Luteibacter rhizovicinus DSM 16549: one gene and its partner. The protein of the gene in region 1 binds, or shares a complex with, the protein of each later gene. Links are inferred from orthologs where the notes say so. Each region holds a gene or a part of one and is shown in the gene's direction. Other genes may lie near its edges.

Region 1 (4,740 bases):
ATCGATCTGGTGCGCGCACGCGAGGATTACGCCATCGTCGACGATGGCACGCCATCTCCCGAGAACGTGCCCGGCTCGGCCCGCATCGGCATTCGTCAGGGAACGGATCTGCTCTGGCGCTGGCTGGTGGCGGGGAACCCCCACGTCTCCAGACCCTGAACGGACGTGCAAGAACCGCCGTCCGGCCCTTGGCTTCGCTCGCCGCCAGAGCTAGCCTGCGCGAAGACATCGACAGGGAGTTCCGTATGAAGCGCATTGCCGCCACCTTTTTTGCCACCGTCCTATCGTGCGGCGTCGCCGCCGCCGACACCTTTCGCGTCGGTTCGCAGGTTGTCACCACGGGGGATAGCGAGGGGCGTCTCCGCGAAATCGCGGGCAAGCCGGATCGCGAGACGCCGATCGAGTCCCGTAACGGTGGTCTTGAGGGCTATCGCCTGGAGTACTTCCAGAAGGGCAAGTCGGTGCAGGTCGAAGTGGTCAACGGGCGCGTTCGCTCGATCACGCAGATCGACAGCTGACGCCGTGACCGACGGTGGGGTGATCGCCGAGAACGGCGATCACCCCACGACAAGATCAGCTTGCGGTTTTCTTCGGCCCCTTGAGGGGCGTGCTGCGCGGCGTCTCCGGAAGGGGCTCGCGGCGATTGTGCGAATAGACATAGGAAATGAACGCGGCGGACGAACGATCCGGCGGCGGCGTGTCCACGGACGGTGTGACGGGTTTCTTCGGGGCATGACGATCGTCTGAGTTAGGCGGGACGAGCCCCGACCGCTGAGCCGGGGGTGGATCCGGCAAAACGAAGCCCGGGTGGTCCAACATGCGCTTTCAGTTGTTAGTTGGGTGTAACGTGGCGGGTCTGGCCGCACGATAGCCATAACACCGACGTAACCCGCCACGTGTCACACGTGGACTGACAGCGAGGGCACGTCATGGATTCACAGAAACAGGTCGTCGGCCCGGCCGACGCCACCAGGATCGACCTTGAGCTGCGAACCGATATGAACTACTGGACGCGCGTGCTCGGTGTGTCCGAGACGTCCCTGCGTGACGCCGTGCTTCGTGTGGGTGTGCAGTCGTCCGACGTCCGTGCCGAACTGCGACGTCGTCGCTGATGGACGGTGTCGTTCGCCCCTTGCGCGTGTTCGTTTTCTATCCGTCGATGAATCTTCGTACGTGGACGGTGTTGTTGCCTGGCGCAACCAAACACGTGTTCCAGACCGAAGGCACGGCCATCGAGTTCGCACTGACGCGCGCCTCGGCCATGAAGGGCAAGGGCCGTGCTGTCGAAGTGCTGCGCGAGCGGGTGTCCGGCGGCTGGGTGCTCGTGCCGTTCTGACAAAGAAAAAGGCCGCGCATCACTGCACGGCCTTTCAAAACCTGGCGCCCGAAGTTGGACTCGAACCAACGACCCCCTGATTAACAGTCAAGTGCTCTAACCGGCTGAGCTATTCGGGCGGGGAGCTGCGTATTGTCTTTATGTGGGGTGGGGCTGTCAAGCGGTCTTAACGATTTCGTGAATGTCGCGCAGCGCAGGTGCGTGCGACGTCGGCCGATGCAGGTTCAACGTGGCTATGGCCATTCTTCGCAACAACGACCGTGATCGTGGTGGCCGGCTTGCCGCGCAGGCACAGTGCCAGCGTCTGGTTGCCCGGCTTGGCGTGTCTGTCGTCGACAGCATGACGTAAGGCGATTTCCGTGCGGGTGCCTATGGCGACCGCGGTCAGCCGTGGATCCAGTGCGTCTTCGACGGCCAGGATGTCGCCGGTGCGCCCGTCGCGGCTGATCCAGCCTACCCCCCAGTCCGTTTGCCCCGAACACGCGCGGCCGTTTGCGCTGGGGCAGACGACGGTGCCCTGGCCGCGATCGATGGCGGCCGTGCGGGCGTGCTGAAGGCTGTTCGTCAGGGCGGTGGTCGCCGCGCGAAGCCGATGGCGCGCGATGGCGTCCGAAAGGGATGGCAGGGCCGTGGCGGCGAGCATGCCCGTGATGGCGAGGACCATGAGGAGCTCGAGCCAGGTGAAGCCGCGACAGGGCGGGCGGGGCATGATGGACTCCGAAAGCGGAGTCTGGATCGTGCCTCCGCCCCGAGGCGGTGGTCTGTGGGTGAATGCCTCACATCCCGTAGGCGTTAGCGCTTTAAACTCGTGCTCCTTGCCAGCATATCGTCAGCCATGACAGATCGCTTCCAGCTCGCCTCCCCGTTCCAACCCTCCGGTGACCAGCCCGAGGCCATTCGACGGCTTACCGAGGGCTTCGACGCCGGTCTGGCGGCGCAGACCCTGCTCGGTGTGACCGGCTCCGGCAAGACGTTCACCATCGCCAACGTGATCGAGAAGATCCAGAAGCCGACCATCGTGCTGGCGCCCAACAAGACGCTGGCCGCGCAGCTCTACGGCGAGTTCAAGGAATTCTTCCCGAATAACGCGGTGGAGTATTTCGTCAGCTACTACGACTACTACCAGCCGGAAGCGTATGTGGTCGCCTCGGACACCTTCATCGAGAAGGACTCGAGCATCAACGACCACATCGAGCAGATGCGACTGGCCGCGACCAAGGCCTTGTTGTCCCGGCGCGATTCGTTGATCGTGGCGACGGTGTCGGCCATCTACGGTCTGGGCGATCCGGAGGACTACATGAGCCTCCGTCTGATCCTCTCGCGCGGTGAGCATATCGATCAGCGCGCCCTGATCAAGCAACTCACCGAACTGCAGTACGTGCGCAATGAGATGGAGCTGCGTCGTGGTACTTACCGGGTGCGCGGCGAGATCGTGGACGTCTTCCCGGCGGAATCGGAGGCCGAGGCACTGCGCATCGAACTCTTCGATGGCGACGTGGAGAACCTCTCCATTTTCGACCCCCTCACAGGTGAAGTGTTGCGCAAGGTGCCTCGCTACACCGTCTACCCGAAGACGCACTATGCGAGCACGCGACAGAGCGTGCTCAATGCCATGGAGACGATCAAGGTCGAGCTCTCCGAGCGCCTCGAGCAGCTTTACAGGGACAACAAGCTGGTGGAAGCGCAGCGTCTCGAACAGCGCACGCGTTTCGACCTCGAAATGATGGCCGAGGTGGGTTTCTGCCAGGGCATCGAGAACTATTCGCGGCACATGACGCGACGCGGTCCCGGCGAGCCGCCGCCGACCCTGTTCGACTACCTGCCGCCCGATGCCTTGATGGTGGTCGACGAATCGCACGTGACCGTGCCGCAGCTCGGCGCCATGTACAAGGGCGACCGCTCGCGCAAGGAGACGTTGGTCGAGTTCGGCTTCCGTCTTCCCTCGGCGATGGACAACCGGCCGCTGCGCTTCGAAGAGTGGGAGCGGCGTGCACCGCGTGCCATCTACGTATCGGCCACGCCGGCGAAATACGAATTGGAGAAGGCCGACGACAATGTCGTCGAGCTGGTGGTCCGTCCCACCGGCCTGATCGATCCGGAAGTCGAGGTGCGACCGGTGCGCACCCAGGTGGACGATCTGCTCGGCGAAATTCGCTTGCGCGTCGCCATGGGCGACCGCGTGCTGGTGACGACCCTGACCAAGCGTATGTCGGAGAACCTCACCGACTATCTCTCCGAGCATGATGTGAAGGTGCGCTACTTGCATTCGGACATCGATACCGTCGAGCGTACGGAGATCATCCGCGACCTCAGGCTGGGCGAATTCGACGTGCTGGTAGGTATCAACCTGTTGCGCGAAGGCCTGGACATGCCCGAGGTGTCACTCGTGGCGATCCTGGATGCGGACAAGGAGGGTTTCCTGCGTTCGAACCGCTCGCTGATCCAGACCATCGGACGCGCGGCGCGTAACGTCCGCGGCAAGGCCATTCTCTACGCCGACGAGATCACCGGGTCGATGAAGATCGCCATGGAAGAAACGGCGCGCCGTCGCGAGAAGCAGATCGAATACAACGCGGCCCATGGGATCACCCCGACGACCGTGGTACGGCGTATCGCCGACATCATGGAGGGCGCTCGTTCCGATTTCGGTTCGCGTGGCAAGGGCAAGCGCGGCAAGGAGGCGAAAAAGGTCGCCGAGGAGGCCGCGGACTACGGGTCGCTCACGCCGGAGCAGGTCGGCTCGACGATCAAGAAGCTCGAGACGAAGATGTACAAGCATGCCCAGAACCTCGAATTCGAGGAGGCTGGCAAGATCCGCGACGAGATCCACCGTCTGAGGGAGCGGGCCCTGCGCTAGGGCCGCTACCGGGCGCCACGGAAAAAAATCTGTCGCGCCCTCTTGCAGACCCCGCCGGGCGCCGGTAAACTGCGCAGCTCTTCGGGCGGTTAGCTCAGCGGTAGAGCACTACCTTGACATGGTAGGGGTCACAAGTTCGATCCTTGTACCGCCCACCACTTTTCCCTAGTGCGGAAAGTGGCTTGAAGACACCGATTAAGGAGCCTCTCAGGGCTCCTTTTTTATTGCCTGTCGCTTGGGTAAATGCCCCGGCACTGACACGCAACCGCGTTCCTCGCGCGCGACATCATGACTCGGTCGGAATTCTCGTGTTCGCCCTGAGACCGGGCTCTTGTGCCGCAGGCCACCCAAGTCTCGACCCGCTACACTCACCGCTTTCCCGATGGAGCGGCGTGCGTGGCCTATCTACTGATCAAATCCCTGCACATCGTGTTCGTCATCGCCTGGATGGCGACGGTGTTCTACCTGCCGCGCATCCTGGTGAACATCGCCGAAGCGACCGGCGAGCCGCCTGCGGTGAAGGCGCGACTCGAATTGATGGGGCGTC
Region 2 (2,911 bases), 1.9 Mb from region 1 along the record:
ACAAAACCTGCACATTCGTCCCCGCATTCTCGGCGCCACTTGGAACGGGAGGAAATCACCATGCGTGCAGGTCTCATCATCGTCGGCGTCATCCTTATCGGGCTCGGCCTCTGGGTCACCCTCGGCAACGGCAGCTACCAGAAGACCGATACGGTCGCCTCGATCGGCTCGGCCAAGCTCGAGGCCACGCACGACAAGGCCATCCCGCAGTGGGCCGGTATCGCCGGGATCGTCATCGGCGGCATCGTCGCCGTGGCTGGCTTCTCCCGGAAGAACTGAGTCCCCAGCCGGTACAATGGGGGGATGGATGTTTCCCATCTCCTCGATTCCCTCAACGACGCCCAGCGCGAGGCCGTCAGTGCCCCGCCCGGGCACTATCTGATCCTCGCTGGCGCCGGCTCCGGTAAGACCCGTGTCCTGATCAACCGTATCGGTTGGCTGACCCAGGTCGAGCGGGTGCCGCCGTGGGCGATTCTCGCCGTGACCTTTACCAACAAGGCCGCCGGCGAGATGCGCACACGGCTGGACGGGATCATCCCCGGCGGCACGCAGGGCCTCACGGTCGGCACCTTCCACGGCATCGCCCACCGGCTCCTCCGGCGCCACTGGCGCGAGGCGGGGCTGGTCGAAGGCTTCCAGATCCTCGATTCCGACGACCAGCAACGGCTGATCAAACGCATCATCGCGGGACTGGGGCTCGACGAGGCCCGGTTCCCGCCGCGCCAGGCCAGCTGGCAGATCAACAACTGGAAGGACGAAGGCAAACGGCCGGACGGCATCGAGCATCGCGACCATCCGGTGACGCGTACCTTCGTCGAGATCTACAAGGCCTACGAGCAGCAGTGCCAGCGTGCCGGCCTGGTCGACTTCGCCGAGCTGCTGCTGCGCGCGCACGAGCTGTGGCTGAAGGATCCCCAGGTGCTCAAGCACTACCAGGATCGCTGGCGCTACCTGCTGATCGACGAGTTCCAGGACACCAACACGCTGCAATACGCGTGGATCCGCGTGCTCGCCGGCAGCACCGGCCAGGCCTTCGTGGTCGGCGACGACGATCAGGCCATCTACGGCTGGCGCGGCGCGAAGGTCGAGAACGTGCAGCAGTTCCTCAACGATTTCCCCGGTGCGAAGACGATCCGCCTGGAGCAGAACTATCGCTCCACCTCGACGATCCTCAATGCCGCGAACGCGGTCATCTCGCGCAACGGCGGCCGCCTCGGCAAGCAGCTCTGGACAGATGGCGGCGAGGGCGAGCGCATTGCGCTGTACGCCGCCTACAACGAACAGGACGAAGCTCGCTTCGTCATCGAGCGCATTCGCGAACACATCGCCGAGACCGGCAACGCGCGCGATTGCGCCATCCTCTACCGTTCCAACGCGCAGTCACGCAACTTCGAAGAACAGCTGATCCAGCGCGACCTGCCCTACCGTGTCTATGGCGGCCTGCGCTTCTTCGAGCGCGCCGAAATCAAGGACGCCCTGGCTTACCTGCGCCTGGCGTCGAACCGCCATGACGACGCCGCCTTCGAGCGCGCCGTGAATACGCCGCCACGCGGAATCGGTGACCGCACGCTCGACGAGTTGCGTCGCCGCGCGCGGAACGACAGTAGCTCGATGTGGGAGGCCATGCTCACCGAAGCCTCCATCGGCGGTCTCGCCGGACGCGCGAAGAACGCGCTCAAGGCGTTCATCGGCATGATCGACAACCTGGCGCGCACGTTTGGCGGTCACGACAAACTCGACGGTGACGAATCACCGACGGCGCTGAGCCTCGCCGAGCAGATCGAGCACGCCATCCTCCACACCGGCTTGCGCGACTTCTACGAAAACGACAAGCGCGGCAACGGCGAGGCGCGCGTCGAGAACCTCGACGAACTGGTCAACGTCGCCAGCCGCTTCGAAATGACGCCGGAAGATGTCGACGCCGGCCTCAACGAACTCTCGGCCTTCCTTTCCCACGCCTCACTGGAAGCCGGTGAAGGCCAGGGCGAGGCCTGGGACGACTGCGTCCAGCTCATGACGCTGCATTCGGCCAAAGGGCTCGAGTTTCCCATCGTGTTCCTCGTCGGCATGGAAGAAGGCCTGTTCCCCAGCCAGCGTTCCACCGAGGAAGAGAATCGCCTCGAGGAAGAACGGCGTCTGGCCTATGTGGGCATCACACGGGCTCGCGAGCGCCTGTACGTCTCCCACGCGGAGTCGCGCCGCATGCACGGCACGGAGATGCTGGCGCGGCCTTCCCGGTTCCTTGGCGAGATCCCGCCGGAACTGATCGACGAGTTGCGCCCCCGCGTGCAGGTGTCGCGACCGGCCTACGCCGACCGCTATGCGGGCGGAGGCGGCAGCAGTTCGCTGGTGGAAGCATCCCCCATCGCGCTCGGTCAGCGCGTGAGCCATCCGAAATTCGGCGAAGGCACGGTGGTCAGTGCCGAGGGCGCCGGCGCCCACATGCGGCTCCAGGTGAACTTCGAGGATGCCGGGAGCAAGTGGTTGGTTTACGCTTACGCGAATCTGACCGCGTTGTAAGGGGCTCCAACGCGCCACGCTCCCTCCCAGGGGAGCGTCATGGCGTGCCCTGCGAGCGGCGACGCCATCCGTACCAGGGACAGACACGCATGATCGTGGGGATCGACCTCGGCACCACCAACAGCCTCGTCGCGGCGTGGATCGACGGCGCGCCACGCCTCATCCCGAATGTCCTCGGCTCGGTTCTCACGCCCTCCTGTGTCGGCATCGATCAGGACGGTAGCGTGTTGGTGGGCGAGGCGGCTCGCGAGCGCCTGCAGACGCATCCCGCGCAGACCGCCTCGCTGTTCAAGCGCTACATGGGCAGTGCCAGGACCGTCCGCCTGGGCGATCGCGATTATCGGGCGGAAGAGCTTTCCGCCTTGGTCCTGCGCTCGCTGAAGGCCGATGC

The links. Proteins that work in one complex are often made in the same cells at the same time.
Region 2: the proteins of uvrB (region 1) and uvrD are in contact, whole or in part, in a crystal structure (PDB 7EGT), measured with the Thermus thermophilus proteins. The link is inferred for Luteibacter rhizovicinus DSM 16549 from one-to-one orthologs. Residues at the interface, in WP_096411307.1 of Thermus thermophilus: Glu23, Leu25, Arg26, Asp27, Gly28, Glu29, Arg30, Phe31, Arg55, Glu326, Asp327, Phe328, Glu379, Ser382, Gln383, His398, Gly400, Arg401; in WP_096412145.1 of Thermus thermophilus: His654, Arg656, Phe657, Gln666, Asp668, Glu669, Lys680, Arg681, Leu682, Ser683, Lys685, Tyr686, Ala687.

What each region holds. Positions count from the first base shown.
Region 1 is NZ_CP017480.1:2,922,609-2,927,348, forward strand. Bases 1,753-4,682 are described here. They hold uvrB (excinuclease ABC subunit UvrB), read left to right. Parts: upstream 1,753-2,171; coding sequence 2,172-4,193; downstream 4,194-4,682. Other genes in these bases: BJI69_RS13310 (pilus assembly FimT family protein), read right to left, coding at 1,753-2,045; BJI69_RS13325 (CopD family protein), read left to right, coding at 4,641-4,682. Also shown: BJI69_RS13285 (DNA-3-methyladenine glycosylase), read left to right, coding at 1-159; BJI69_RS13290 (hypothetical protein), read left to right, coding at 246-518; BJI69_RS13295 (DUF3606 domain-containing protein), read left to right, coding at 930-1,112; BJI69_RS13300 (hypothetical protein), read left to right, coding at 1,112-1,336; more of BJI69_RS13310, read right to left, coding at 1,503-1,752; more of BJI69_RS13325, read left to right, coding at 4,683-4,740. UniProt on the Escherichia coli protein: The UvrABC repair system catalyzes the recognition and processing of DNA lesions. A damage recognition complex composed of 2 UvrA and 2 UvrB subunits scans DNA for abnormalities.
Region 2 is NZ_CP017480.1:993,632-996,542, forward strand. It holds uvrD (DNA helicase II), read left to right. Parts: upstream 1-303; coding sequence 304-2,520; downstream 2,521-2,911. Other genes in the region: BJI69_RS04605 (hypothetical protein), read left to right, coding at 61-279; BJI69_RS04615 (molecular chaperone HscC), read left to right, coding at 2,610-2,911. UniProt on the Escherichia coli protein: A helicase with DNA-dependent ATPase activity. Unwinds DNA duplexes with 3'-5' polarity. Translocates on single-stranded DNA with 3'-5' polarity. Initiates unwinding more efficiently from a nicked substrate than double-stranded DNA.